Regions from separate parts of the Marinobacterium marisflavi genome, predicted to be linked through region 2. Evidence: predicted binding sites of a transcription regulator. Region 2 holds the regulator's gene; each other region holds the start of a gene.
The links. The regulator sigma-54, encoded in region 2, starts transcription at its own class of promoters, with help from an activator protein. The targets are predictions, from matches to a motif close to TGGCACNNNNNTTGCTNT.
Positions count from the first base shown of each region.

Region 1: flhA (flagellar biosynthesis protein FlhA) is a predicted target of sigma-54. The motif match lies at 3,741-3,758, and genes of this name have one in related genera.
Region 3: AC1WNR_RS11870 (flagellar basal body rod protein FlgF) is a predicted target of sigma-54. The motif match lies at 5,967-5,984, and genes of this name have one in related genera.
Region 4: AC1WNR_RS09310 (ammonium transporter) is a predicted target of sigma-54. The motif match lies at 4,368-4,385, and genes of this name have one in related genera.

Region 1 covers NZ_OZ457898.1:2,380,280-2,387,871, reverse strand. The annotation lists gene AC1WNR_RS11720 (hypothetical protein) at 1-1,506, shown strand, start outside; gene AC1WNR_RS11715 (LysM peptidoglycan-binding domain-containing protein) at 1,520-1,957, opposite strand; gene AC1WNR_RS11710 (hypothetical protein) at 1,971-3,128, opposite strand; gene AC1WNR_RS11705 (LPP20 family lipoprotein) at 3,148-3,609, opposite strand; gene flhA (flagellar biosynthesis protein FlhA) at 3,910-6,027, shown strand; gene flhF (flagellar biosynthesis GTPase FlhF) at 6,049-7,413, shown strand; gene AC1WNR_RS11690 (P-loop NTPase) at 7,410-7,592, shown strand, end outside.
Region 2 covers NZ_OZ457898.1:1,083,137-1,090,728, reverse strand. The annotation lists gene AC1WNR_RS05385 (ATP-binding cassette domain-containing protein) at 1-813, opposite strand, end outside; gene mlaE (lipid asymmetry maintenance ABC transporter permease subunit MlaE) at 1-1, opposite strand, end outside; gene AC1WNR_RS05380 (KpsF/GutQ family sugar-phosphate isomerase) at 1,037-2,017, shown strand; gene AC1WNR_RS05375 (KdsC family phosphatase) at 2,017-2,547, shown strand; gene lptC (LPS export ABC transporter periplasmic protein LptC) at 2,544-3,122, shown strand; gene lptA (lipopolysaccharide transport periplasmic protein LptA) at 3,100-3,615, shown strand; gene lptB (LPS export ABC transporter ATP-binding protein) at 3,612-4,337, shown strand; gene AC1WNR_RS05355 (RNA polymerase factor sigma-54) at 4,370-5,929, shown strand; gene hpf (ribosome hibernation-promoting factor, HPF/YfiA family) at 5,987-6,277, shown strand; gene AC1WNR_RS05345 (PTS sugar transporter subunit IIA) at 6,293-6,751, shown strand; gene rapZ (RNase adapter RapZ) at 6,763-7,592, shown strand, end outside.
Region 3 covers NZ_OZ457898.1:2,415,105-2,422,696, reverse strand. The annotation lists gene AC1WNR_RS11905 (MotA/TolQ/ExbB proton channel family protein) at 1-54, shown strand, start outside; gene AC1WNR_RS11900 (flagellar motor protein MotB) at 72-1,238, shown strand; gene flgM (flagellar biosynthesis anti-sigma factor FlgM) at 1,315-1,662, opposite strand; gene flgB (flagellar basal body rod protein FlgB) at 1,904-2,287, shown strand; gene flgC (flagellar basal body rod protein FlgC) at 2,289-2,699, shown strand; gene AC1WNR_RS11880 (flagellar hook assembly protein FlgD) at 2,719-3,402, shown strand; gene AC1WNR_RS11875 (flagellar hook-basal body complex protein) at 3,439-5,895, shown strand; gene AC1WNR_RS11870 (flagellar basal body rod protein FlgF) at 6,066-6,818, shown strand; gene flgG (flagellar basal-body rod protein FlgG) at 6,874-7,592, shown strand, end outside.
Region 4 covers NZ_OZ457898.1:1,884,526-1,892,117, forward strand. The annotation lists gene AC1WNR_RS09300 (hybrid sensor histidine kinase/response regulator) at 1-306, shown strand, start outside; gene AC1WNR_RS09305 (HWE histidine kinase domain-containing protein) at 309-2,897, shown strand; gene AC1WNR_RS09310 (ammonium transporter) at 2,958-4,166, opposite strand; gene rlmKL (bifunctional 23S rRNA (guanine(2069)-N(7))-methyltransferase RlmK/23S rRNA (guanine(2445)-N(2))-methyltransferase RlmL) at 4,407-6,602, opposite strand; gene rmf (ribosome modulation factor) at 6,874-7,080, shown strand; gene AC1WNR_RS09325 (quinone-dependent dihydroorotate dehydrogenase) at 7,148-7,592, opposite strand, start outside.

The DNA.
Region 1 (7,592 bases), 1.3 Mb from region 2:
ACCGCTGCGGCCCTAGTCTTGCTAACCGGTTTTCTGGTTAGAGGGCCGGCGCCTGCGCCGCTTGATTTCAGTGATCCCCTCTACGACCCTGCACGGGCCCTGGCCTCTGCAGGAGAACGTTTTGTTGATGCACAATATGATGCTTTTGCTGGCAGTTCGCTGGGAACAGTCCTAGTGCCTGTAATTGAGGCAGTTGGTTCGATAATAGGGCCGACGCCGGTGGCAGATTTAGTGGGTCCATCAACTGCTGCTGAGTTGGTTTTGACCCAGTCCGAGGTAGATGTGCAAGTCGTTGAGGAGGCGCCAATCGCTCTAGAGGTGGCTCGGACCGAAGCAGTAGCTGAACCGGTACCAGTACCAGTACCTGAACCAACTTCTGAACCTATTCCTGAACCTATTCCGGAACCTATTCCTGAACCTATTCCGGAACCTATTCCGGAACCAACTTCGGAATCTGCTGCTCGAATAGTAGCTGAGGCAATAACTGAGCCAGCTGCTGAGCTAGCAGCTACCGTTGCTGAACCCACGCCTACGACCCAAGCCGCGACTGACAGAGCGCCTGAGCTGAGCGAGAGTGAACAGTCTGAGGCGATCAGCGAAACAACCGCTGAATTAAACATGGCCTTGGCCAGTGAGTCCCCTCCTGCGGCGAGTACAGAGCAGGAGGGTGAAGAAGAGCCTTCGAGAAGTTCGACGGTCGAAATCCGCCTCGGTGAGCTCTCCCTAGGTCAGTTCGAGACTGTAGAGCCGCTTGAAGTTGAGCCCGGATTAGCAGAATCGATTGATTTACCGCCTGAACTAGAAGAGCCCGAGCCGCCGATAGAGTCTGAAGCTCCGGCTGAATTGGTAGAGCCGCCAGCGACGCCAGAGAGCCCAGAGCCAGGTCCCCGGGATCCAGCGGTGCTTGCTAGCGATATAGCGAAGACTCCTAGTATGGAGAACTTAGTTGGACAGCCAAGTAACTTAGTGAGCGAAGCGGTTGCTGCAGAGGTGACTTCTACGGTGCCTTTGCGAGCTCCAGATGCGCCGCGCATCTCGCTGGCCGAGGTTTACAACCTTTCATTAAAACGCTCAGCTGATCGACCTGTGCAGTCTCCAGTTGGGCAAACGAGTGAGATGGTAGAGCCAGATTCAGGTAGAGCTGTTGATACGGTATCTGCGCCAGCGGAAGCCGCGCAGAAACAACCTGAGGCTAAGCCCGGTACCAAGCCAAAACTTGACTCAGAGCTCAAGCCGACACCCAAACCTGTGCCGAAATTGCAACCAAAACCTGCACCAAAACCTGCACCAAAGCCTGTGCCAAAGCAAACTCCGACGGAAAAACCGGTAGCCGCAAGGTCTGTCCCCGAACTGCCACATGATCCGGCCAAGGTGGTGATTGTAGATCGCAGCGTTATGGCGGATTCCCAGCCTGAAAAACTCGATGAGCCCAAAAAAGATCTACCGCAGGGCGATCCATTACCTGAGTCCCTTTTCGGGATCAAACCGCTACCTGGCTTTGAGTAGTGCTGATTCTCCTTCAGGGATAGGAGATCCAGCTATTAGGGGAGTCGTATGGGTATTTGGTGCCGGCTTCATAGGTGAATACGTAGTCTCGCACGTCGTTAAGATTAGGGATGCGGATTACTTTTCCAGTAATAGGGAAGTCTGGATTGTTGCGAAAGAAAGCCTTGCGGTTGAGGTCGTATATCAACTTACGAATGATCTCTTGGTTTAAGGGCGTGTTACCGTAGCTACGCTTAGCTAGCGTGCGCAGGGTGTCACTCTCTAATAGGGTGTATTCGCTTCCGGGTGAAAGTTCAGCCGGTTCGCGTTTCATCATTCGTTGAGTCTGATCAAAATCGCTCGTTAAAACGCCCAGTGGGTCGTTTGGCCCCATCAACGGAGCTGCGACTAAGGGGCTGGTGGCTAACACGAGTGTCATTGAGGCTGCCGCTCCTAGTTGTTTGATCTTCATCGCTGTACTCCGTTTAAAAAGGTATTACGATTTTAGGGCCCGGGTTGCTCGTTTTAGCCGATCCGGGCATCAACTCAAGCCGCGCGTGGTTGCGACCCAAACTCGCCACTTCGTAGAGGCCAAAATGCGCCTGGCTCATATCATCTAGGCCATAACTTAAATGGCCACTCTGATCAAGCAACAACAACCGCTGGCCTTTAACGACCCCTTGGACACTGCCCGCTGCCAATCTTAGACTCCCATCATTAAGCTCTCGAGTGGTCAGCGCGAGTGGCTGACAATCCAAAGCCCGACTAACCGCTGGCACCTGCTTATCAAGCCACAGCGTCAAACCAGGCTGCAAATCCGAAGCGCTATACTGAGGTGAAATCAGCGACTTGCCCGTAGGAAGTTTGACCTCTAGTGAGTACTCTGCAGGGACTTTCGGTCGAGCGCTATCAAGTTTGATGGGCAGCACTCCGGCAGCATTGATCGAGTGAATCAGATCAAGTGTCCTCACGGTTCGAGCTAATGCCTGTTGCCGATTTGCCTGCAGGGTCAAAGCAATCACTAACTCATCCTGCTCGCTACGCGATGGCATATAACTAGCGCTGTAAGTGGATCGAGTTTGGGGCGGTCCGAGTGCAACTGTTTCGCTTACCAAATATCCCTTCAGATGCAGACGCTGCTGCAGGTCGTTGCTAGCTGCTAAGAGCATGCTGTTGGCATCGATATCGAGAAATATGCTGGAAGGTTCAATCTGCAACCTAACTAGCTGCTGCACTCCACTGGCTGAACGCTCACAGTCTTGGCCGGAGTTCGAGTCGGTTACCTGCGCTTTGAGTCTTACCTGATAGACACCACCGAGTAGGGTCTCGCTAGTTATTTCAAGTCCTGCAAGTCTGAAATCACTGGCGAGGTGTGTGCTCTCGTGTAGCTGCAAGTTGTTTGCGACAAACGATGTGCTGCTGACCCGCGTAGGTTGGCTTATCGCAATCTGACGCAAACCATCGGCAATCGCACGCTGGCGCGCTTTGCGCACCTCAAGGTCGGATTCCACATCATCAACGGTAGCAGCGCCTGTCGCTGTGATCGGTGCGCTCAGTAGTGTCGGCCCAGCATTTAGGGTCACCGCCAGCGTTAGTGTCTGGATTAGGAGTTTGGGCGACAGGTGAGCGTGGAAAGTTGCCATAGCGTGTCTCGGTAGCCGATTAGTTTATGAACAGATAACGCTGACGGATTTCATCTACTGCACTCTGCTCAATCTCTAGCCGCGTCTCATAGCTGTCGCTACCGATCGGTGTGATGCTGACGAGTCGAGCGCCATAGACCAGACCCTCTACCTGGGCACGGATGGCATCGTGACTAGTGACCGCCTCTTGCAGTGTTGTGGTAGCGTTAATATTTTGACCATACACCTGTTCAGTGAGGTTGCGGTAGGCATCGATCTTCGAGGCGCGGATTGCCATCAGGCGGCGTTGCGAAGGGTTGTCTGAGAGTTGAGCGCTGATGTTGGCGTAACCGCTACTGGTTAGTACACGCGTTTCATAAAGCGGGAGCGCCTCCTGGGCAACTTCAACTTGCATACTATTTGCCACTGTTTGTTGAGGTTGCAGATGATTACAACCGCCCAGCGCCCCTAGGCAGAGACTCAGAATTAGTAGATGTTTCATCAAGACAATCTCCAAAAATGTGTTGGCCAAGCTCAACTCGCCAGGTTTACAACGCTTCCGCTTCTATACATTGGTTATCGGCAGGCATCTGAAGAACTTTAGTGCTTTATTCTTTGGGACCAACGCAGATCTGGCATGGTGCTTGCAATTCTTCAATTGCGTCCGATTTTTAGTGACTTTAGTGAAAATTGAGGCAAAAGAGACGGATTGCAGAGTGGCCTATTATTCATAATAAAATCAGTTGTTTATAGGCTTTTTTATCAGTTTTAGCCGCTTTACAAGCGGATTGGAACCAGAATAATGGTCGATGCGCTGACATCACAGCTGTCAAATATTTGGCGTCACATGGCGGCCTTTGGGGGCGCCTCTTTGGCGATCCCAGCGGTGCTCTTCTGCATCATCATTATGATGGTAATTCCGTTACCCGCCATTCTGCTAGACATCTTTTTCACAGCGAATATCGCGCTCTCGTTGATCATTGTAATGATCTGTATCAGCGCACTGAAACCACTCGACTTCTCTTCATTTCCTACAGTGCTGCTCTTTGCCACGCTGTTGCGTTTGGCGCTTAACGTTGCATCAACCCGTGTAGTGTTGGTTGAAGGGCACACCGGGAGTAATGCTGCGGGCAGCGTGATTGAAGCCTTTGGCCAGTTCATCATCGCTGGTAACTACCTGATTGGTATCATCGTCTTTTCAATTTTGATGATCATTAACTTCGTAGTGGTTACCAAGGGTGCCGGGCGTGTCTCGGAAGTGACAGCACGATTTACCTTGGATGCGATGCCCGGAAAACAGATGGCGATCGATGCAGATCTTAATGCAGGTATCCTTACCAAAGAGGAGGCTAAAGCTCGCCGTGCTGAGGTGGCTGCAGAGTCAGAATTTTACGGTTCGATGGATGGTGCCAGCAAATTCGTCAAAGGTGATGTGATCGCCGGTATCATTATTCTAGTGATTAATATCGTGGGTGGATTGATTATTGGGATGGCATTCCACGGCATGAGCCTCAGCGATGCAGCCCAGACCTACGCACTACTGACAATTGGTGATGGTCTAGTGGCCCAGATCCCGTCACTCCTCTTGGCAACTGCCACGGCGATAATCGTGACTCGTGTCTCAGCAGACACCACCATGCATAGCCAAATAAAAACGCAGATGGGAAGCTTCCAGCCGCTTGCATTGACCGCTGGTATTCTGCTGATCATCGGTGTTATTCCGGGCATGCCGAATCTGATCTTCCTGTCGATGGCAGCGCTAGCGGCCGGCTTATGTTACCTCGCCTATCGGCGTGACCAGTTGGAGGAGGCGCAAGAGGAGGCCGACGAGGCGCAAGAGCAAAGTGCAGAAATGGTCGAGCTGTCGTGGGATGATGTGCCTAAAGTTGATGTGATTGGCCTGGAGGTGGGTTATGGCTTGATTCCGCTGATTGATAAGGCCCAGGGTGGCGATCTAATGCAGCGGATCAAAGGGGTGCGCAAAAAGCTGTCACACCAGCTTGGTTTCCTGATTCAAACTGTTCATATCCGCGACAATTTGGACCTTTCCCCGAATCAGTATCGAATCAACATCAACGGCGTGACGCGCGGTCAGGCCGAGTTGATGCCGGGGCGCGAGCTGGCGATCAACCCGGGCGTTACCCATGGGGCGCTGAACGGGATTGAGACTCGTGATCCAGCGTTTGGTTTGGAAGCAATTTGGATTACCCCAGATCAGCGCGAGTACGCACAGACGCTAGGTTATACAGTCGTGGACGCCTCCACTGCACTGGCTACGCATTTAAATAAAATCCTTCAAGAGAATGCAAGCGACCTCATCGGTCATGATGAGGCGCAGCAGTTGCTGGATCAGTTGGCCGCCAGCGCGCCTAAGTTAGTCGAAAGTCTGGTGCCGAAGAAAATTTCGCTCGGTGTTTTTGCCGCGGTACTGCAGAACCTCCTAGAGGAGGGGGTGCCCATCCGTAACATTAAAGGCATTGTCGAGGTGCTGTCGAACTGCGCTGATAGTACCCAAAATGCCGAGGATCTTACCGCTGCCGTGCGCCCCAGTTTAGGTCGCATGATTGTGCAGTCGCTGGCAGATATTGGTGAGGATCTTTCGGTGATGACGCTCGCACCAGACCTAGAACAACTACTGCACACTGTTCTGCAGCAGGGCGGTATGGGTGGCGACAACATTGAACCAACCTTAGCTGAGCAACTGTTAACAAACCTCTATGCCAGCAGTGAGCAGTTGGTAGAAGAGGGAATTCAGCCAGTGCTAATTGTGTCGCCGACCGTGCGCCCCTGGTTGGCTAAATTTGTGAAGCACCGTGTACCTGGGCTTGTGGTGTTGGGATTCAATGAAATACCGGATGAGCAGGGCATACGTGTTGTTCGAACCATAGACCGCAAAGTAAGCGATCAACTGGAAAATTAGTGAGTAGTTTGAGGCCGAGTTATGAATATTAAACGTGTAGTCGAGAAAGATACCCGTACCGCCTTTGAGAAGATCAAAGCCTTGTACGGTGAAGACACGGCAATCCTCTCTAATAAGAAGGTCGGTTCACAGGTTGAAGTTGTTGTCGCGATCGATCTCAACGATGGCAGTTACGCACTGGAGGATGATCCGCACGCGAATGTCGGGGCGGTGGTGTCAAAGCCGCGGGCCCGTGTGCAATCCCAGAATAGTGATGCACCGACTGTCGACTGGATGCAGGCTCGACGAGCGGCAGAACAACGTACAAGCGATCAATCCGAGCGCCCTCATGCAGCTCCACTCAGCGAACAGGAGAGTATTGACCAAGTTCGCAAGCTGCTGGAAAAAACTCGTCCTGAGGCTGAGGCGTCTTCACCGACTGCAGTGGCACCAAAACCTGAACCTTCACTCGCAAGTCTTGCGCTGGAGATGGGGATGTTGCGGGATCTGTTTCAAAGTCATATTGAGAATCAAATGGCACAGGAGCGCAATGCACTTGGGCTGTCTGCTAAAGATATGTTGCGTACACTGGAGCAGCAGAGCGTCCAGCAACAGCAATTGGCGCGGCTGCAGACACACCTCAATGGTGTTGAGGACGCCCAGGTGATTGATGACACTCTGGATTGGTTTAACGAGCGCTTGTGTACATCTGATCTTAATCCGATTGAAGAGGGTGGTATCTATGCCCTTGTTGGACTTTCGGGTGTCGGAAAAACGACGACTATCGCAAAACTTGCGTCACAGGCGGCGCTAATACATGGCCGTGGTAATATTGCTTTGATTACCTTGGACCACAATAGAATTGGCTCACGTGAGCAGATGAAGCTGTTCGGCATGATGCTGGGTGTGGATGTCATAAACACCTCAAGTACGGCAGAGTTAAAACGCGGATTAGCAGCACTAGGAAGCAAACGTTTGGTTCTGATAGACACTGCGGGCGTTAGCCTCAGGTCCAACGGACTATCGGTACTTGTGGATTCATTGATGTCGAGCCATCCCCGGCTGAAGGTACTGCTAACGCTTGCTGCTAACAATCAGACTGCGATCAACCAGCAGAACTGTGACGCGCTGCGCGGTAAAGCGGCAGGAACTATTGTGACCAAACTAGATGAGACACTAGACTGCGGCGGGGTTGTATCGGCCCTTGTCGATTCGGGTATCGGATTGGTGGGTGCTTGTGAGGGACCTGAAATTCCTGGGTGTTATACGCCGATGACCAGCACTGAGTTAGTTGCTCACTGGTTTGATCTTGACACCGAGACCCCGGGGTCTTCAGAAGTCTCAACCGCCGATACTGACCTTGGCTTTAGTGCGCTGACTGACTTTAAAGTAGGAGCGGCCCAATGAACCAGAGCCCAAGTGTCCAAGTGATTGCGCTGACCTCAGGTAAGGGGGGGGTTGGTAAGACAAACGCTGCTATTAACACTGCTATCGCCCTGCAGCGGGCGGGGAACAGAGTACTCCTACTCGATGCTGATTTAGGCCTTGCTAACGTCGATGTTATGCTGGGTCTCTATGCCAGACAC
Region 2 (7,592 bases):
TTGACCACCTCCTAAGAGTTGCGTGGCCAAATCTGGCGCTGGGAAATGAAAAGGCACCGGGCCGTCCGCTTCGCCATGCAGGAACTGACGCACCTGAGGATCTGCCTGATTTACCAGTTCGTCAGGTGTGCCGTGCGCCAGCAGCGCACCGTCGGCAATCAGATAGACATAATCAGCAATCGACAAGGTCTCGTTGATATCGTGCGACACGATAATACTGGTGTGGCCCAGCGCCTGATTAAGTTGGCGAATCAGCTTGATCAGCACACCCATCGCGATTGGGTCCTGCCCCGCAAAGGGCTCGTCGTACATTAGGATATCTGGGTCGAGTGCGATGGCTCGCGCCAACGCCGCACGGCGGGCCATACCACCTGAAAGTTCACTCGGCATCAGTTCTGCAGCACCGCGCAGTCCGACTGCGTTGAGTTTCATCAGCACCAGATCACGCACTAGCTCATCATCTAGGTCAGTATGCACCCTAAGAGGAAAGGCCACATTCTCGAACACCGACATATCAGTAAAGAGCGCGCCACTCTGAAACAGCATTCCCATACGCGCACGCAGATGGAATAGCCACTTTCTGTTAAGCTTGTGAACGTCCAAATCATCCACAAGGATCTGCCCCGAATCGGGTTGCAGTTGACCGCCTATGAGTTTCAGCAGGGTCGTTTTGCCGGTGCCCGATGGCCCCATAATAGCGGTAATTTTGCCGCGTTCGACACTAAGACTCAGGTCGCGAAAAATCGGGCGACCCGAGCGGCTGAAGTTGAGGTTGCGTACCTCGATGTGAGTTTGTGAGTCAGGGTTACTCATTTGGCTCAATACAATTCCACTTCGCTATGCTTTACAGCTCCAAATCTATCCCCGCTCCAACGACCTAAGTCGTGGAATAACGAATGGATAGTGAGATGAGACACTTGGCTGGAGATTGGATACACTAGTAGGCATTCGAACCAGCTCTGTTAGGTTAAGTCGCGATCTTAGGATCAGCCGGATTAACAATAACTTAAGATTCTACGAGTATAACCCAGCTTCTATGAATAGTCCGAACCTCCCTTTTGATTTCGTCAGTGCCGGCAAACGCACTATCGACCTAGAACGCCAAGCGATACAGGACCTTCACGATACGCTCGGCGAACCCTTCACAGAGGCCTGTAAGCTAATGCTGAATTGCAAAGGCCGCGTAGTGGTGACCGGCATGGGTAAGTCTGGACATATTGGTGCCAAAATAGCGGCAACACTCGCTAGCACGGGCTCGCCCTCGTTCTTTGTTCACCCGGGCGAGGCGAGTCATGGCGATTTAGGGATGTTCACACCCGATGATGTCGTTATAGCTCTGTCAAACTCCGGAAGCTCTGCCGAAGTGGTGGCGATTTTGCCACTTCTCAAACGCAAAGGAGTTGAGTTAATCGCAATTACCGCGCGTGATAGTTCACCGCTAGCGCAAGCTGCCGATGTGGTCCTGCACATACCGATTGAGCGCGAAGCCTGCCCACTTAACCTTGCGCCAACGTCAAGCACTACGGCGCAGCTGGTTATCGGCGATGCGCTAGCCACTGCGTTGTTAGAGGCACGCGGTTTCAGCGCTGAAGACTTCGCCTTCTCCCACCCAGGTGGTGCGCTGGGGCGCAGACTCCTCCTCAAGGTCAGCGATTTGATGCATCAGGGTGAGGAGATTCCGCAGGTGGCTCCAACAGAACTGGTGCCTGCAGCGCTGCTCGAGGTAACTCGCAAACGCTTGGGTATGACGACAGTTATCCACGCCAACAGAGTTGTCGGTATTTTTACTGATGGTGACCTTCGCCGCGCAATTGATCAGGGCATTGACCTGAGCAGCACATCGATTGAGACCGTTATGACGCGCAACTTCACGACCGTGACTCAGGATATTCTGGCCGCAGAAGCGCTCCAGATTATGCAGGAGCGCAAGATAAACGCGCTGGTTGTGCTGTCTGACAGCGGCGAGCTGGTGGGCGCGCTCAACATGCACGATATGCTCGCAGCAGGGGTGATCTGATGGATGTAAGCGCAGAACTTAAGGCCAAACTCGAGCCGATCAAACTTCTTGTTATGGACGTGGATGGCATACTAACCAACGGCACGCTCAGTTTTCTAGCTGATGGCACTGAGGTGAAAACCTTCAGCATTCTGGATGGCCTAGGCCTGAAACTGCTGATGCAAAACGGTGTTGAGACAGCGATCATTACCGGTCGCAGCTCGCCGCAGGTGAAACTGCGTGCTGAGAGCCTCGGGATCAACTACACCCAGCAGGGCCGTGAAGATAAACTGATCGCACTGCAGGAGCTCTGGGAGCGTACGGGTTACAGCGCCAGTAACACCGCCTATATCGGTGACGACCTTCCTGACCTCAGTGCCATTCGAGCGAGTCAGTTTGGTGCAACAGTCCCCAATGGATACTGGCTGGTGCGTCAACATGCTGACTGGATCAGCGACAAACCAGGTGGAGCAGGTGCTGTTCGCGAGCTCTGTGATCTAATCCTCGCCGCTCAAGGCAAGCTCGATGCAGCCCTGGAGCGCTATCTTTGATCTCACTTAATCGTCTGCGTCTGATTGTCGCCTCACTGCTGGTGCTTGCCCTGCTCCTGGTGTGGCAGTTCGGCTTTCGAAGTAGCGAGACTCAGCAGACCCTCACAGACAGCGACCGACGCATCGACTGGTTTGTCAACGAGGCTTTGCTAACTCGCTACGACCTTAACGGCAAACGCAGCTCGGTCACTGATGCGCAGACGATTACCCATTTCGAGGGGCGGCGCGAAAGCGAACTGACACGCCCCTACTCTGTCGGTTTCAAGCCATCGCAAGAGGTTACGCACACCTTGAGTGCGATGCGAGCAACCTATCAGGACGATAACAGCCGCCTAGACCTTGCGGAACAGGTGGAGCTTCACCATAATCCAGAGACAGATCAGGCTGTTGCAATGTTCACGCCAAGCCTGACCTATTTCCCGAATAGCGAGCTGGCGGTCACTGAAGACCCTGTAGAGATCACCAGTAGCTCGGGTGAAACGCGGGCAATTGGTATGGAGTTTTATACTGCCGAGAACCGCATGGAACTGTTATCAACAGTAAGGGGCAACTATGTTGCAACTGAAAACCGTTAAACTCTCTACCGCTGCCCTTCTCGGCTGTTTGTGCGCCAGCAGTTTCGCACTTGAGAGCGATCGCGACCAGCCGATCTACGTGGCAGCTGACCGCGCCAGTATCGACGACAATACGGGCATCACTGTCTACACCGGCAATGTTGATATAACCCAAGGCAGCATGATCCTGCGAGGCGATCGCGTTGAGTTGCGTCGTGATGCCGAAGGCAATGTGGATCAGATCATCTCAGATGGCACACCTGCCTATTTTGAGCAGCAGCCCTCTGAGGAGCAGGCCGTCACCGTCGCGACGGGCGATAAGCTCGATTACGGGGTCGGCACGCAGTTACTGAAGATTATCGGTGACGCCAAGGTAACCCAGGCCGGCGATGAGTTTACCGGTGCTCGTATCAATTACGATATGCAGAAAGCTCTGGTAGACGCCTTCAGTGACAGCAAATCCGACAAACGTGTTCGCATGGTCATTCAGCCACGCAGTGATTCGGGTTCATGATCAGACTGGAAGCTAACGCTCTGGCTAAAGCTTACCGCGGCCGTGAAGTGATCAAAGATGTCTCACTCAGCGTTGAGCAAGGCGAGATTATCGGGCTGCTTGGTCCCAATGGTGCTGGGAAAACCACCTGTTTCTACATGATCGTCGGTCTAATTTCTGCTGATCGAGGTGCCATACGACTCCAGCAGGATGACATCACTCGCCTACCCATACATCAGCGCGCCCGCTTGGGCGTCGGCTATCTGCCACAAGAAGCTTCCGTGTTTCGCAAGCTAAGTGTCTACGATAATCTAATGGCCATTCTGGAGACACGCAAAGATCTGACTCAGGCGCAGCGTGAAGAGAAGGCTCAAGCACTACTTGAAGAGTTCCATATCACCCATATACGCGACTCCAAAGGGATGGTGCTCTCTGGCGGTGAACGCCGACGTGTGGAGATAGCCCGTGCGTTGGCCAATGATCCGAAATTTATCTTACTAGATGAACCTTTTGCCGGCGTCGATCCAATTTCAGTCAGCGACATAAAACAGACAATTCGCCACCTGAAAGATCGCGGCATCGGTGTACTAATTACCGACCACAACGTGCGCGAGACTCTCGATATCTGTGAACGCGCCTATATTGTAAGTGAGGGACGCATTCTCGCTGAGGGCAACGCTGAGGCGATATTAGCCAATCCGCAGGTGCGTCAGGCATATTTAGGGGACGAGTTTAGGCTGTAATTGTCCTGGCTCGTTTAAGTGAATAAAGAATTATGAAACAGTCTCTTCAGCTAAAAATAGGCCAGTCATTAACGATGACGCCTCAGCTTCAGCAAGCGATCCGCCTGCTGCAGCTCTCCACACTGGAGCTACAGACTGAGATACAGAATGCGCTTGAATCCAATCCGCTGCTTGAAGTAGCTGAGGAGGATGAGGGCGACGTCCAAACGAATTCCAGCGAATCAGAATCAGTAGCCAGCAGTGACTCTGCCGAAGTCAGTACGCAAGCCAGTGACGAAATTGACTCCTCCGCAGAGAGCGAGCTGAGCAGCAATGACTGGGATGATCAGCCGGACTCTAGTCAAACCGATAGCGACTGGAATGAGGGGATACCCGATGAGCTGGCGACAGATAGCTCATGGGACGACACTTACCAAACCAGCACCACCACAAGCACGGCAACGCGCGACGATGACTGGACGCCCGGCGATAACGACACGCTGCAAGACACGCTGCAAGATCACCTAAGCTGGCAGCTCAACTTGACTCGTATGAGCGAGTTGGATCGTTTTATCGCTGAGGCTTTCATTGATGCTATCGACGGCGACGGCTACCTGACAACCGACTGCGGCGATATTCTGCTGCAGTGTCAGGAGCAGTACCCTGAAGAGTTCATGGATGTCGAGATGGACGAAGTCGAGGCGGTGTTGCACCGACTACAGCAGTTCGACCCTCCTGGGGTCGCTGCACGCGACCTGAGCGAGTGCCTGACGATTCAGCTCAAACAGCTCTCTCCTGATACCCCTCTGCGCCCAGAGGCGTTGAGATTGTGCCGTGATTATCTGGCGCTTTTGGGCAACCGCGACTATAAATCAATTATGCGTCGGATGCGGATTAAGGAAGATAGCCTTCAAGCCGTTATTGAACTAATTCAAACACTTAACCCACACCCCGGCTCGATTATCACCGAGAATGCGGCCGAGTATGTCATTCCTGATGTGCTGGTACGTAAAGTACAAGGGGATTGGGTGGTCAGCTTAAATAGCGAAGTGTCGCCAGAACTCCGAATCAACGATCAGTATGCGGACTTGATCAAGCGCGGTGATACCAGCGCACAGAACCAGTACCTACGCGATAACCTTCAAGAGGCGCGTTGGTTCCTGAAGAGTTTACAGAGTCGTAACGAAACCCTGCTGAAAGTCGCCTCACAGATTGTTGCCAAACAGATCGGCTTCTTGGAGCGCGGTGATGAGGGGATGGTACCGCTGGTTTTGCATGACATCGCTGAGGCGGTAGAGATGCACGAATCAACGATCTCACGTGTCACTACGCAGAAGTACATGCATACGCCACGCGGCGTCTTCGAACTGAAGTACTTCTTCTCTAGCCACATCAGCACAGTCGATGGCGGTTCGGCTTCATCGACAGCCATCCGCGCTGTCATCCGTAAGCTGGTCGATGATGAAGATAGCCGTAAGCCCCTGAGCGATAGCAAGATAGCCAAAATACTTGAAGATCAAGGTTTCAATGTAGCCAGACGGACAATTGCAAAGTATCGTGAGGTATTGAACATACCACCGTCAAATGAACGCAAACGACTGGTTTCGCAATAGATTTTTTGAGGCAGGGCGGGCCTCTACCCTATTCCGCCCGGTACGAGGAGAAGTCATATGCAAATTAACATCACCGGACATCATGTAGAGCTGACTGAAAGCATGAGCGAATACGTGCGTACCAAATTTGACAAACTAGAGCGCCACTTCGACAACATCCAGAGTGCTCAGGTTACCCTTAGCGTGGAGAAGCAGGGTCAGAAAGCTGAGGCCGATATTCATTTGGCCGGCGGTCAGGTTGTCGCCTCACATGAGCACGATGATATGTATGCCGCGATTGATGCGATGGTGGACAAACTTGACCGCCAGATCATCAAGCACAAAGAGAAAATGAAATCACACAAATAAGTGAAGTAATAGACAATGCAACTTGGAGAACTGCTAATCAGTTCAGCGACCCAACAGGGTGCTGACATTGCTAGCAAAAAGCGTGTCTTAGAGGTGGCCAGCGAGATGCTGGCCACTTCCGTTAATGGCACCGATGCTGACACTATTTTTTCTGGACTACTTAACCGCGAACGCTTAGGCAGCACAGGCCTAGGGTCAGGGGTTGGGATTCCCCACTGTCGCATTGCCGGAGCCGACAAACCGGCTGCTGCGTTGCTGACACTGACTAAACCCATCGACTTTGATGCGATAGACAGCCAACCCGTCGACCTAATCTGCGCTTTGATCGTTCCGGACGACGGCAACGATGAGCATCTAAAAACGCTAGCGGGCCTCGCTGAACTATTCAGCAACCCGAAAGCGCTTAACGAACTGCGCCAGAGTCCCAACAGTGATGCGCTATTCAACAACGCTCAATCCCTGTCTAGAGCCTAGAGATAATTAAGATGCGACTCGTAGTAATCAGCGGACGCAGCGGATCGGGTAAAACCACTGCACTTCAGGCACTGGAGGATGTGGGTTTCTACTGCATCGATAACCTGCCTGCCAGTTTGCTGCCGATGCTAGTCGATCAAATGAATTCCAACTCAAATGGCCCACGGCGAATTGCGGTCGGCATCGATGCTCGTAATCAGTTTGCAGATTTGAAGCGATTCGAAGAGGTTGTTGTGCGTCTCAGAGAGGCGTCGGATCTGTCGTTCGAGATTGTCTTTCTAGACGCCTCGGAAGAGTCCCTGCTCAAACGCTACTCTGCTACTCGAAGAAAACATCCGCTGAGTACCGACGAGATTGTTCTCGAACAAGCTATTCAACTTGAAAAGTCACTACTCGAACCCATCGTTTCCGCTGCTGACCTTCAGATCGACACCACGCAGCTAACACTCTACCAACTGCGCGACACAATAAAAGATCGGGTCGCCCAAAGGGCTGAACAGACGTTGGCACTGCAGTTTGAGTCCTTCGGTTTCAAGCATGGCGTGCCACTGGATATAGATTTCAGCTTCGATGTTAGAATTCTACCCAACCCCTACTGGTATCCTGAGCTGCGCCAGTATACCGGGCAGGATCAACCGGTCGTCGAATTCTTGGGTAAGGAACCTGAGGTGAAGAAGATGATTGAAGATATACGCTCATTCATCGAGAGCTGGATACCCGGTTTCAAAAGTAACAATCGCAGCTATGTCACCGTGGGTATTGGCTGCACTGGCGGTCAGCACCGTTCTGTGTTTGTCGCTGAACAACTTGCTGGTTATTTCAAAGAGCATATGGATAATGT
Region 3 (7,592 bases), 1.3 Mb from region 2:
AAATTGGTGATCTATCTTGATCCGGCCACCCGGGCGAAATTTGCCAACGCTTAAACGGCATTGAGAGAGTTATGGCCACGAACGAAGAGACCGTCCAAGAGAACGCACCAGAAGAGGTGATTGGCACTGCAGTCGCAGAGGATGCCCCACCCGAAAAAGAGGTTGAGTGCGAGGAGTGTAAACCCGGCGCGCCTCTCTGGATGGCCACGTTTGCTGATATGGCAACTCTATTGATGGCCTTCTTTGTCCTTATTCTCTCCTTTACAGAAGCCCGTCGACTGCAGTATCTACAGGCTGCCGGTGCCCTCTCAGAGGCTTTCGGTGTGCAGAAAGAGGTACAGACCTTTGAGCGACCCGATGGCACCATGATTATCAATAACTCGTTCAGTTCATCAAACGCCAACCCCACTATTGTCAGTTCTGTAGAGCAGAGTAAGGTCGATGAAGACGACCCCGAGAAGGAGCTGGACCGCAATCGCAAACAGAAGAGTGAGTCCAGCGAGAATAGCCCGAGTGAGCAGCTTGAGTCCTTGTTGGCGGAGTATATCTCTAGGGGGCAGGTGGCGGTCCGCCAAGATGATCAGCGTGTCCTAGTAGAGATTCAGAACTTCGGTTCGGCTCAGGCAAATGAACAGCAGAGCTCGCAAGAGGTTGGTGGTGTCATTCCACAAGAGAAAGTTGAGTTGCTGCGGCGAGTTGCAGAGTTCCAGAAGAGTGCGCAAGCGCCGATCGAGGTTCTTGAGTACGCTGATACACCGAATTGGGCCGACCAGCAGCCAACAGATGAGCCGATGGACGCGGTTACACATAAGATTGAGCAGTTGAACAATGAGCTGGCGCGCGAAATAGAGAGCGGGATTGCTGAGGTGGAACGCCAGGGAGATCAGATAATTGTTCGCTTGGCCGAGAGTGCTACCTTTCCATCAGGCGGTTCCAAGATGAATACCAGCCGCGCTGAAGCCATGCTGCGCAAAGTGAGCAGTGTGATCACTAAGAATGACGGCCCGGTTACGATCGAGGGGCACACCTCTTCTGAACCAGTCCAATTGGATGGTCAGTTCCCGTCGAGTTGGGATTTGTCGATTGCTCGAGCCTCCTCGATCGCAAACTCGTTGTCTGGGCAATATGCGATTGACCCTGAGCGTTTGACTGTTAAGGGTTACGGGGACACCAAACCACCCGCGCAGGGGAGTGCGTTGGGCGAGCGGCGTATTGAAATTGTAATGGACGTAAACTGACAGCTAATCTGAATCTTAAGTAGAGAAAAGTAAAACGCAGAGCGATTCACCGGTCTGCGTTTTTTGTTTAAGTGGGTTAGCGTTTGATGCCCGGCGGGGGATCGATCAGATCGGCTAGGTTGAGCATCCGCTCAGCGATTGCATCGGGATCTAGCGGGTATCGACCCTCGGCTATAGCCCGCTTTATCATCTCTACCTTCTCCATATCGACGCCTGATAACTGCGCCGCCAACTGATTTGTGCTGCTCGCACTTTTTGCCGTATGGGTCAGGCTGACCTGATCAGAACTTGCACGCAGCTCACGCTGCTGTTGTAGATCGATTGGATCCTTAGCGGGCACAGTTTCGCCAGCGCTACTTTTACGCGGACTGGTCTCAGTTCTCGTAGCGCTATTGCGAGTTAAAAAGTGCACGTTATCAGCCATCAATCGTTCCTAGATATAGTTTCTCACTCTCTTATCGGCAACCCCTGATAAAACTTTAGCGAGGAGTGCCGTTGTGGGCGGCAAACGGTTGCCTCCTCTGCCTACTACAACGCCTGTTTGTAGACATAGATGAGCCAAAAAGTCAGTAAATCTTACGATAAAATATTGATTTAATTATTTAAATTATTTTTGGCCTGCTGTTTGCTTTTGCTTGGCAAGGGTATAAGAAAAGAGGCAAAAAATGTCTTTATTACAAGATCCATTTGGTATTCACGCTCAGGCGCTCACGCTTCGGTCTATGCGCTCTACCGTGCTAGCAGCAAATATTGCCAACGCCGATACGCCAAACTACAAAGCGCGTGATATCGACTTCAAACCGCTGTTATCCGGCAACTCTGTAGGTGAGTTAAGGATGAGTGACCGTGATCATATCCAGAGTGCCTATGGCGAACAGGGCGGGGACCTGCTCTACCGTATCCCAACCAACCCCTCCCTAAATGGAAACACGGTTGAGATCGATACAGAGCAGGGCATATTCGCCGACAACGCCATGCGTTATCAGGCAACACTGACCTTTTTGAACAGCCGAATCAAAGGCATTAAGACCGCGTTGAGAGGGGAATAAAATGTCATTTTTTAATGTGTTAGGGGTAGCGGGTTCGGGCATGCATGCCCAAATGGTTCGAATGAACACCATCTCATCCAACCTTGCCAACGTGGGTGTGGCAGCCTCGAGTGCCGAAGAAGCTTACAAAGCGAAGCGGCCGATCTTTCGCACGGTAATGGATCAAACAACCGAAACTTTCGCGGCAGGTGTGTCGGTAGAGAGTATCGGTAACAGCGATAAACCCAATGATCGGCGTTTTGAGCCCAACCATCCAATGGCCGATGCCGATGGCAATATCTATATCTCCAACGTCAACTCAATCGAAGAGATGGTGGAGATGACCGTGGCGTCACGCTCGTACCAAAACAACGTGGAGTCGATTAACACCGCGAAAAAGTTGGTGTTACAGACGCTACGCCTAGGACAGTAGAGGCTAGGAGGTTGCCCCAATGTTAGCAACAGGAATTAGCAGCGCGGTGCGCACGACCGACGACTATCTTAAGGCTCAAGAGGCAGAGGCCGAACGCACCTCATCAACGCTTGGCCAGAGTGACTTTTTGAAGCTGATGACCACTCAGTTGATGAATCAGGATCCCCTGCAGCCGATGGAGAATGGAGAGTTCTTGGCGCAGATGGCGCAGTTCTCGACTGTCAGTGGCATAACCGAGATGAACACCTCGATGCAGTCGATGTCAGACAGCTTCCGTTCGCAGCAGTTGATGCAGGCCAGTGGCCTTATCAATAAGAGTGCCTTGGTTGAGGGGGCCTTCGCCCAGCTCGATGCGACCAAGGGACTCAAAGGAGCAATTAGCCTAGATCAGGCGACTGATGGCACACAGATTGTGGTGAAGAACCTCAAGGGTGAGGTGGTCTACTCCGAGCATGTGGGGCTCATGTTTCCTGGAATCCATGAGTTCTCTTGGGATGGCATCACCAATGACGGCTACCCGGCCGAACCGGGTGAATATTTTGTTGAGCCAGTGGCACTGAAAAATGGTGAGGCTTATACCCCCACCACACTGGTTTACGCCAATGTAAATGCAATTTCGACAAGCCCCGCGGGCGAACTTCTGCTGGAGGTCGCTGGTGTCGGCAACATTCCATTTAACGAGGTCTATCGCGTCGGCGAGTAGAGCGATTAGAGACGATACACTTAGGGGACAACAGCTATGTCATTCTATACATCACTTACAGGACTTAACTCGGCCACCTCTCAGTTGGCGGTAACCTCAAACAACATTGCCAACTCCGGTACCACAGCGTTTAAACGCTCACGGGCCGACTTTGGTGATATCTTCTCCACCTCGCCGCTGCAGAAATCGTCGGCCCAGATTGGTCAGGGTGTACTCCTCAAGGGGGTTAACCAGGAGTTTAGCCAGGGTAACATTTCGACATCAGGTAACTCGCTCGATTTGGCGATTACCGGTGACGGTTTCTTCCCACTAAAAACCGCCGACGGTCTGCAGGATATCTACACCCGTAACGGTGCCTTCATGCTCAACGAGCAGAATAACGTGGTGAACTCGACTGGACAGCGACTGATGGCGGCATCGGTCGACTCATCCGGCACGGCGGATTTGAGTAACCTGAGTGCTCTTACAATTCCGTCACAAACAACGGGCGAGGCGCAAAAAACAACCGAGGTGAAGCTGGGCCTTAACCTGCCAGCGGATGCCGCAGTGATCGATGCGAAATTCGACCGAACTGATCCGTCCACCTATAACGAATCCACGGCACTGACGGTTTACGACGACTCCGGTGAGGGGTATCTGGCCACCATCTATTACGTGAAGACACAGACGGCAAATATTGGCACGCCGGAGAGTAAGTGGCAGACCTACTTCTTTATCGGAGATCAGGCCTTTAACTCACGCCTGCAGCAGGTGACCAATGAGTCGGGACAGTACTTGGAGATGAATGGTCACGGTGATATGCGTTATGTGACTGCTCGGGCATCGCAGAAAGTCGGTATGTTCCGCTATGACGAGAACGTCACCAAGCAGAACTCTGTGCCGGCAACGACCGTCTCATCAGTGCCGAGTGCGTCAACAATTATTGATGCGGATGACAACATCGAAGTTACCGGAGACAACCTAAAGTTTGACTTCACACTGACCGTCGATGGGGTTTCGCAGGCCATAAACCTTGATCTGACCGGTGATGATGATGTCGTTGACCACGAAATCGCTGGGGATGATCTGGCCTCTAAGCTGACAGTGGCGATCAACAACGCCTTCTCTGATCCAGCAAATACCTCAGATGCAACCCCCGCAGTTGAACCGAAATACGGCATGAAAGTGGTTTATGAAGAGGGGCAGTTCTCCTTCTCTTCTGGCTCTACGGGTGACTCTTCGAGCATCGAATTCTCCGATGTAGATAAATACGATGTTCAGGGTATTGATACCTCGACCGGTGCGTCGCAGATTCTGGGTGTGAGTACCGATAACGCTGTCTACGCTATTGGCGCAACCGATAACGCCGTGCGCGGTAAGGTATCGGACCCGGCGGTGCTCAAATCCGATCCGGTCATTTTGAAGTCGGACGGAACCATGACAATCGCCTCTGACTTAGATATCGAGGTGGTGGTGAACGGTGTGAAGTCTAACTTTACACTCGATATCGGTAACTCAAGTCTCAAACCAAGTGTCATCGCCGGTCTGCTAGAGCAGGGGATTAACTACCCAGATGCGGCCATCGATACGAAGGTTCTGCAGGATGCTGGCACAGCAGTGACGGAATCGGGGCAAAAGCTGCGTGGTGTAACCGTGGAGTTTGATGAGACCACCAACCAGTTTACCGTCACCAGCCCTACCACAGGTTCGGCCTCTGTTATCGATATCGTAAAGATTGCTGAAACAACGGGTGATAAAGCTGAGGTGCCTGAGCTGTTCGGTTTTGCCAATACCACCCGAGCCGTCGGTGTGACTAACCCCTGGGTTAACCTGTCGCAGCATACGGTCAACGGTACTCAGACCTTTGTGGAGCTCGGTGATGATGGCTACTACGAGGAGGTGACTGACCCTTCAGGTGTGGACTCAACCATCAACTCAGAGACGTGGAAGCCTGTCTTCCTAGACCCAGGTGAGCTGACCTTTACACTCAACGGTGAGGCGCTATCGCCCTTTATGGGTATCCCATTCACTGCACGCATTGTGGCGGGCCAGGATACCAATATCCCAATCAGCGACATGACCATAGACTTGACTCGATCCAGTCAGTACACCGGCACCTTCTCGGTTTTGAGCCAGTCGCAAGATGGTCAGCCTGAAGGTGACCTGATGGGTCTGGATATCGGTGGTGACGGTCTGGTGAACGCCTCGTTCTCCAACGGTACTCAGAAGTCGCTGGGTAAGATTATCCTCGCTAACTTTGCCTCGCCATCAGGTCTACGCCAGATGGGTGACTCAAGCTTCCTAGCCTCAGCTTCATCGGGTGATGCGAAGATCGGTGAAGCGGGATCCTCGGGTTTCGGTTCAATACGCGCCGGTGCAATCGAGCGTTCTAACGTGGATTTGACTCAGGAGCTAGTTGACCTGATTACCGCACAACGTAACTTCCAGGCCAACGCTAAGGCAATTGAAACCTCAAATACCCTGACCCAGGCCATTATTAATATTCGCGGATAACCCCTCCATCTGAATATTAGGTTTGGATCTTTTGCCCTCTATCTTATTGATATGAGGGCTTTTTTTGTTTATGGCACGCTATCTGTATCAATCTTTGTAATCGTGACGTTTTGTCATAAAAACGTCGCCAAAGCGGCAAAAGATTGCCGCAAACCACAGGGTAAAGACCGATGGACAAGATGATATATACCGTGCTTAACGGTATGAAAGTAACAGAGCAGCGCCAAGCCAACACCATTAACGAGTTGGCCAACGTGAGTACGGTAGGCTTTAAAAAGAGCTTCAACTCGGCGGTGATTTCCCGCGACCTAGTGGCACCCACCGGGCTCAATTCGCGTGCCATTCCAATTCTGAAAACTGAAAACGTGGTGGACTTAACACCCGGTCCAGTGCAGCGCTCGGGTAATCCGTTGGATCTCTATATTTCCGGTCAGGGCTTACTTGCCGTGCAGGCTCCCGATGGAACTGAAGTGTACACCCGCCGGGGGGATCTGAAGATCACCGACAATGGCGTCTTGACGACCGGTGCCGGCCACGTGGTGCTGGGGGATAACGGTCCCATCACGCTGCCGCCAACGTCGAAGATCGAGATCTCGGCTGATGGCACTGTCAATATTTTGGCGCAGGGCGAGGAAGGTAATGTGATGGAGCCCATCGCCCGACTGAAGCTGGTAAACGCTGAGGGCGAGGTGATGCAGATTCGCTCGGATGGCCTCTATCAGTCGGCTGCACAGACCCAGTTACCTGTTGATGCTCAGATCAGTGTAACCACCGGTGCTTTAGAAGGGAGTTCAGCGACACCGATTGATGCCATGGTGCAGATGATACGTGATTCGCGCGCCTACGAAATGCAGATCAGTGTGATGAAAAATGCAAAAGAGCTATCCACCGCCGGTGCCAGTGTGATGCGCTTGGATAGTTAACGTACAGATCAGGGGTAAGTGGCTTAAGACCACTGAATAAAAAGAGGATAGAACAATGGACGCTACATTATGGATTGCAAAGACCGGACTTGATGCGCAGCAGACGCGTATGTCTGTGATCTCGAACAACCTAGCGAACGTCAACACCATGGGCTTTAAACGTGACCGTGCCGTGTTTGAGGATCTGCTCTACCAGAACGTGCGTCAGGCAGGCGCCAATACCGCAGCCAACAGCCAGGCTCCAACCGGCCTGATGCTCGGTACCGGTACACGTATAGTTGCCACCGAGAAACTGCACACGCAGGGCAACATGGTGCAGACCGAAAATGCGCTGGATGTCGCTATTGATGGTCCCGGCTACTTCCAGATTCTGCGCCCTGACGCCACCATCGGGTACACCCGCGATGGCTCGTTTAAGCTCAGCGCTGATGGCAGTCTCGTTACCTCTAACGGTTTTCAACTACAGCCGACCGTTGCCATTCCAGCCGATGCCCAGTCGATCACTATTGGCCTGGATGGCACCGTGAGCGTGATGCGCTTTGGTCAGCCGCAACCGACCATTGTTGGCAATGTGCAGCTGGCAACCTTTGTAAACCCCGCGGGTCTGCAAGCGACCGGGGAGAACATGTATATCGAGACCGCTGCTAGCGGCGCTGCCCAGCTACTCACACCGGCCCAGCTTGGTGCGGGTAAGTTAGTACAGGGTGCGCTAGAGGCCTCCAACGTCAACGTGGTGGAGGAGATGGTCAATATGATTGAGACACAGCGCGCCTA
Region 4 (7,592 bases), 800 kb from region 2:
TTCAACAAGGTTTTACGGGCCGCGGACGGCCAGCAGGCGGTCGAAGCGATGCTTGAACACCCCGAAGTAGACCTCGTGTTGATGGATTTCCATATGCCCCGCCTTAACGGCGCAGAGGCGGCGCGCAAAATTCGGGAGAACGGCGCCAGTGTGCCAATTCTCGGAGTGACCGCATTGTCAGAAGCGGACATCAATAACCAGATCAGTGACACAGACTTTGAGCAGGTTATTACCAAACCCGTTCGCAGTGAGACTCTTGAGACAGCGCTCGCGCGCTGGCTACCCAGACATAGCAAGGACGTGTAGAGATGAACACCTCAGTAGAACCAATGACCTACGACTTATCAACCTGTGACAGGGAACCCATACATCGCCTAGGCAAAATTCAGTCAGGTGGCGGAATGCTAGTACTGAGTGCGGATTGGTTGGTTGTCGCCTTCTCGGAAAATGTGCCAAAAATTCTACGGCGTGAGGAAAAAGACCTCTTAGGCCACCCCCTGGTCGATCTTATCTCTCCTGAAGCGACGCGCGCGATTACCGGTTTAGTGAAACGCTTTGAAGACGAGGATCAACTGGAGCGAATCCTCGACATTAAACTATTTTCAAGCCCGGACTGTTACGACCTGTCAGCCCACTTCAGCTCAGATAAACTGATTCTTGAGTTCACGCCAGCTCACGCTGAGGCGAGTGATACGCTGTCGCAAGATCTACGCAGCGCACTCAGACGGCTCGGGAAAGCAGAAGGATCGCTGCAACTTTGCGATCAGGCCGCTCGTTCGGTTGCCAGCATGGTCAGGTTTGACCGGGTCATGATCTACAAATTCCATCCAGATGGATCAGGTGAAGTAGTCGCAGAACATCGACTGTCTGATATCGACTCCTTTCTTGGCCTACGTTATCCACCGTCCGATATTCCACAACAGGCACGCGCACTCTACAAGCGCTCGATACTGCGGGTGATACCCGACATTGACGATACGGGACTGCTGATAACGCCCTGTGATGCAGAGGTTGATCTCTCACTCAGCACGCTACGCACAGTTTCCCCAGTGCATATCGAGTACTTGCGTAATATGGGCGTTCAAGCCTCGATGTCTATCAGCATCATGGTCGATGGTGAGCTCTGGGGGCTAATCGCTTGTCACCACTACAGCCCCCGTGATCTGAGCATGATAACCAAAAGCTACACAGAGCTCTACGCTGAGAGTTTCGCGCTCGAGCTGCGCAGTCAACTGGAGCGCGAAGCGCGTACCGGTGAGGGTGGCGGACAAAAGCTGCACGTGCAGATGATGGCGAGTTTAGATCCTAGTTTGCCCCTTTTTGAAAACCTCAGTGCGTTTGGCGGGCGCATAAAGAGCCTGATCAAGTGTGACGCATTGGTACTGTCTATTGATGGCGAACGCGCAGTCTTTGGTGATCCTGTCAACAATGAGGATGTCGATTTATTAGTCAAACGTTTAAACCGCCAAGCGACTACCCGTGTCACAGCTGTAGAGAACCTAAGAAACTGGTTGGATATGGATGTGACCATTGCTGAGCGATTCGCCGGCGTATTGGCCGTACCGATCTCTAAACGCCCACGAGACCTTCTACTCTTTTTACGCCGTGAAGAGGTTACCGAAGTGCAGTGGGCAGGCAACCCAGAAAAACCGGTCGAATTGGGTCCTAACGGCTCTCGTCTAACACCACGCAAAAGCTTCGCTGCATGGCAACAACTCAGGGAGGAGTTCTGCGCTCCTTGGTCGCCACTGGACCTCAACTTGGCCAACGATCTGCGGGGCACACTGCTTGAGCTGGTTGTACGCAATATCGACGAGCGCAATAAACTCGCAGCCGAGGCGCAACAACAACAAGATATGTTAATCCACGAGCTCAACCATCGGGTACGCAATATCTTAGGCCTGATTAACTCAATCGTAGGCCAAACTGCCACCTCTGTGGAAAGCGTTGACGAGTTTAAAGGGATACTCGCCGGGCGTATTCAGGCTCTGGCGCTGGCCCAGAATATGTTAACCGAGGGCAACTGGGCCAACACGCCGTTCACCACCCTCATCCAGACCGAGCTTAACGCCTTTGTAACCGAACCCGATCGCGTGAAGGTGATTGGGCCTGATGTCCTATTGACACCGAAGGCGTACACCACAATGACTCTGCTCGTTCATGAGCTGATCACCAACTCGATCAAATATGGGGCGCTATCAACCCCCACCGGATCCATTGAAATTCAATGGACGGTCGACGCTCACTCCAGCATGATCCTGACTTGGAAGGAATTAGGGGTGACGGTGGAAGAGCCTCCTACCCGACGAGGTTTTGGCTCGCTAATCATTGAACGCGCCATCCCGCTGGATCTTGGGGGAGAGTCGGAGCACAAGATCACCCGCGACGGTGCGCGTGCGCGGTTTATTATTCCCGACAAGCACTTCACCTATAGCTATGAAGATCATGAGCCTAGTGGCCTTAGTGGAGAGACCCGCTTAGATGAACAAGTACCGGAGTCGGTTAAATCAGTCGGTGATAATAATGAATTGAGCGTAGCCTTAGTTGTTGAAGACAACATGATCATCGGACTGGATGAAGAGAGTGCACTCAGTGAGATGGGCTTCAAAGAGGTTCATCTTGCCGCTAGCGTCGCATCCGCTATGCAGATCATTGCTCGCGGCCAGCTTAGTTTCGCAGTGTTAGACGTCAACCTTGGCGTTGAGAGCAGCGAACCGATCGCTGAAGAGCTACACAAACTCGGCGTGCCATTCATATTCGCTTCGGGTTATGACGAAGGTTTGGAGCGGCTTACACAGCGTTTTAGCGCGCCGCTACTGCGCAAACCCTTCACCAGTGCAGATATAAAACTAGCTGCCAGAAACTGCCTCGATGCGTTTCATAATGCTGAGGCTTAACGGATAGTGAGTCGCAAAAAAAGGCCGCTCACTGAGCGGCCTTTTTTGTGCAAAGAAGACTTAGTCGTTAGAAGAAGCTTCGATACGGTGGATTGACAGGTCGGCACCGCGGAACTCTTCCTCTTCGGAGAGACGAATACCAGCAACCTTGTTCACCACTGAGTAGACAACAAAGCCACCGACCAGCGCCACAGCAACACCCGCTGCAGTACCAATAAGCTGTGACATGAAGCTTACGCCGCCCAGGCCGCCGAGCGCTTCCGCACCGAAGATACCTGCCGCAAGACCGCCCCAAACACCACAGATACCGTGCAGTGGCCACACACCCAGCACGTCATCGATCTTCCACTTGTTCTGTGCCATCGTGAACATCCAAACAAACAGCGCACCTGCAACACCACCAACAACCAGCGCACCGATTGGGTGCAGCACGTCAGAACCAGCACAGATAGCTACCAAACCCGCCAGCGGACCGTTGTGGATGAAGCCAGGGTCATTTTTGCCCAGCAGAGTCGCAGTCAGAATGCCGCCAACCATCGCCATCAGGCTATTCACAGCAACCAGACCAGAGATACCGTCCAGGGTCTGAGCCGACATCACGTTGAAGCCGAACCAACCGATACAGAGGATCCATGCCCCCAGAGCAAGGAACGGAATGTTTGAAGGTGGGAATGCAATAACACGGTCGTTGCGGTAACGGCCGTTACGCGAGCCCAGTACTAGTACAGCCGCCAGACCAATCCAACCGCCAACAGCGTGCACTACTACGGAACCTGCGAAGTCATGGAAGCCTGCGCCGAAGCTCTCCTCCAGCCAGCCCTGGAAACCGTAGTTGCCGTTCCAGATCACGCCCTCGAAGAAGGGGTAGACCAGTGCAACGCAGAGTGCAGCAGCAATCAGCATTGGGTAGAAGCGTGCGCGCTCCGCTACACCGCCAGAGATGATGGCAGGGATAGCCGCCGCGAAAGTCATCAGGAAGAAGAACTTAACAAGGTCGTATCCGTTGCCTTCAGCTAGCGTTGCGGCGTCGCTGAAGAAGGTCACGTCATACGCGACATAGTACCCAATAAAGAAGTAGACCACGGCAGATACGCCGAAATCTGTCATGATCTTAACCAGTGCGTTAACCTGGTTCTTGTGACGTACGGTACCGACCTCAAGGAATGCGAAGCCTGCGTGCATCGCGAAGACCATGATGGCACCCATCAGAATGAAGAGCGTATTCGCACTCTGCATCAGCGTTTCAACGGCGCTGTTTACTGTTTCCACGTTAAATTCTCCCAAAAGTGCACCACAAGGGCGCTTTTAACATCCACACGCACTCTTTTGGTGCGTTAATCGAATGATCGAACGGCTCCGTGCCGATCCACCTAACGGGTTTTGATTTCATCTATTCCATTTAAAATCAATGAGTTAGGAAGGAAATCTTGATGCACCAATTTGATGCAACCGCGTTAGGGTTGCACCAATTTAGCAATGGGTATGCCAAACAGAATATAACCAATAAAATCAATCAGTTAAATGATCAAGCCGACGAACCTCAAAGCAGACATGGATCTTCGCGTTACGCTTGAAGTCCTGATCGATCGTCTGAGGTGTGATCTCTTTAATGTCGAACTCTGAGAGCGCCTCATAGTCCATTTTGAAGCGGCGGTAGTTGTTGGAGAAGATCAACAGACCACCCTGTTTCAGAAGCTCCACAGCAGCGCGCACCAGGAACTGATGATCGCGTTGCACATCGAGGATATCCTGCATGCGCTTGGAGTTGGAGAAGGTCGGAGGATCCATAAAGATCAAGTCAAAGCGCTCACGCCGTGGGCGATCGAGCCACTGCATGCAGTCGGCTTGAATAAATTGATATTGCGCACCCTCGAGCTTATTGAGTGCAAAGTTACGCTGTGCCCACTCCAGATAGGTGGCCGACATATCGACGCTGGTGACCGACTTTGCACCTCCCACAGCCGCATGCACACTCGCGGTTGCGGTGTAGCAGAAAAGGTTCAGAACATCCTTCCCTTTTGCGAGCTCTTGGATACGTTTACGCACAGGACGATGGTCAAGAAACAGACCGGTATCGAGGAAATCACGCAGGTTAACCTCAAACAGACAACCCTTTTCGCGCACCAAATCGGTGCGTCCTTGCTGCGCCTGACGCTGATACTGATCAGCACCCGCCTGACGCTTGCGCTGTTTTAGGATAATATTGTCCGCGCCCACCTCGAACACACGCCCTACGACATTGACCGCATCCTGCAGACGCCGGAAGGCTTTAACTGGGTCCACCGATGCCGGTGGTGCATACTCCTGAATCACCAACTGCTCGCCGTAACGATCGATCGCGACAGCATATTCAGGCAGATCCGCATCATATACACGATACGCCTCTAGCTGTTCTCGCTTAACCCAACGCGATAGCGCTTTGAGGTTTTTGCGCAGGCGGTTTTCAAGCATCTGCGCCTGTTCAGAGATCTGTGCAGGCTGTTGGTTATTCTCAGCTTGAGCAGCCTCTCTCTCGGTCTCTACCTCAGCTCGCTGCTGTTGCGAAAAGACCGAGAACAACAGTAGTTGGCTAGGAAGTGCACCATTAAATAGTTTGTAGATCTTTTCGGCACGTAATCCCATCACCTTGCCTAGTTCGGGATTGGAGGTGAATACGGCGGCTCGCCATCCGCCGCACTGGGTTTTCAAGAAGCTGCCCAACTCGGCATAGAGAAAACGTAGGCTAGACTGCTCGCCGAGGCGCTCACCATAGGGAGGGTTACTAACAACTAAGCCCGCCTGCGCCTGTGGCGCTTTTAGGCTCGCCAGATCACAACGCTCGAGCGTTATCAGGTGCTCAATGCCGAGCTCTACGGCGTTAGCGCGTGCTCTGTCTAACACCTGTGCATCGGCATCATAGCCTTGCAGTTGCGGCAGCGACTGCTGCAGACCCGCCTCACGGCGCGCTTGCGCCTCCTCTCTAAGCTGATTCCATAGCGGTGCTTGGTGCGGCACCCAGCGGTCAAAACCGAACTGACGTCGTTTCAGCCCTGGGGCGATATCCGCCAGAATCATGGCGGCTTCTGTCAACAGCGTGCCCGAACCACACATTGGATCGAGAATCAGATCAGGTAGGTCGCTCACACCCGTCTTCACACCCGCGCGTGCCAAAATGGCGGCCGCAAGGTTCTCTTTCATCGGGGCAGCACCTGCCAGCAAGCGATAGCCGCGACGGTGCAGACTCTCGCCGGAGAGGTCGATGGCGATCTGCGCCTGCTCGCGCTTTAGGTGCACGTTAATGCGTAGGTCTGGACGTTTACGATCAACCGAGGGCCGGCTGCCGGTCTTATCACGCACTGCGTCAACAATGGCATCTTTAACCTTAAGCGCGCCAAAGTGGGTGTTGTTTATCGCATCCGAGCGGCCGTTAAAATCCACCGTCAAAGTACCTTCTGGGCGCAGGTGTGCGAGCCAGTCGATAGCATACACACCCTGATACAGCGCCTCAGCGTCAGCCGCTGGCACCAGGTCGAGCAGCAGCAATACGCGGTTAGCTAGGCGCGACCAGAGACAGGCGCGGTAGGCGAACTCAAGATCCGCCTCCACCCGAACACCGGCTTGAGTCAGCTTAAATGTGTGCTCACCATCGGCATTTGCAGAGAGTAGCTGAAGCTCCTCTAGCAGAGGCTCCTCTAACCCTTTGGGGCAAGTGATAAAAAGTTCCAAATTGGCCTCGCAGGACGCAAAAAAACGCCCAAAGTTGAATATATTTCAGCTATTTTACACTCGATCTGATCGCGGCGCTAAGCTGCTGAAAACGCTCTCTATTTTGCTGGTGCGAAAGTGACGAATTTATTGCAACTCTGTTGCAGATAGCATTTTTAAATCGCACACCCTCAATTTTTACGATAGAAATAGAGTGTAGGCGAACATTATTGCCTGCCGCCGAGGGTAGCGCCGAGCTACCTAAGAACGATCAAAAAATGAGGCGTTGTTTATGAGAAAACAGAAACGAGATCGTAGCTCTACTCTTTACAAGCGCGGTTTTACCGCGGGTTTGGAAGGGAAATCACAGTCTGACTGCCCTGTCGAATCAACGGATCTTCGCAGTTATTGGATGAACGGCTGGCGCGAGGGCAGAGACGCCCACTGGAGCGGAATGTCCGGCGTTTCTGCTATACAGGCCAACCCGGCCTTGCACTAACTCAAATTCTCAACTCAAGCAAAGAAAAGCGGCTCCCTTTTGGGAGCCGTCTACGTTTTAGACTAACTCAGCCCGCTTTGATCGTTGCTCTATCTCGAATTGCTTCTGCACACTCACGTACCAACTGCGGTCCACGGTAAATAAAGCCCGTGTAAAGCTGCACTAGGCTAGCCCCCGCTTCAATCTTTTCGACAGCGTCAAAACCCTCGGTGATACCGCCGACACCGATAATCGGCAACGCACCGTTTAGCTCTGCAGCCAGCATCTGAATGGCTTGAGTCGATAGATTGCGCACAGGCGCACCACTGAGGCCACCGGCCTCCTGCGACAGGACCGAGCCCTCGACACCCTCACGTCCGATCGTCGTGTTGGTTGCGATCACGGCATCCATCTCAAAGCTCTTCAGCGCACCCGCGGTTGCGACAAAACCATCCTCGTCCATATCCGGGGCGATCTTAACCGCTACCGGAACATAGCGCCCGTGGATACCGCAGAGGCGAGCCTGTTCGGTT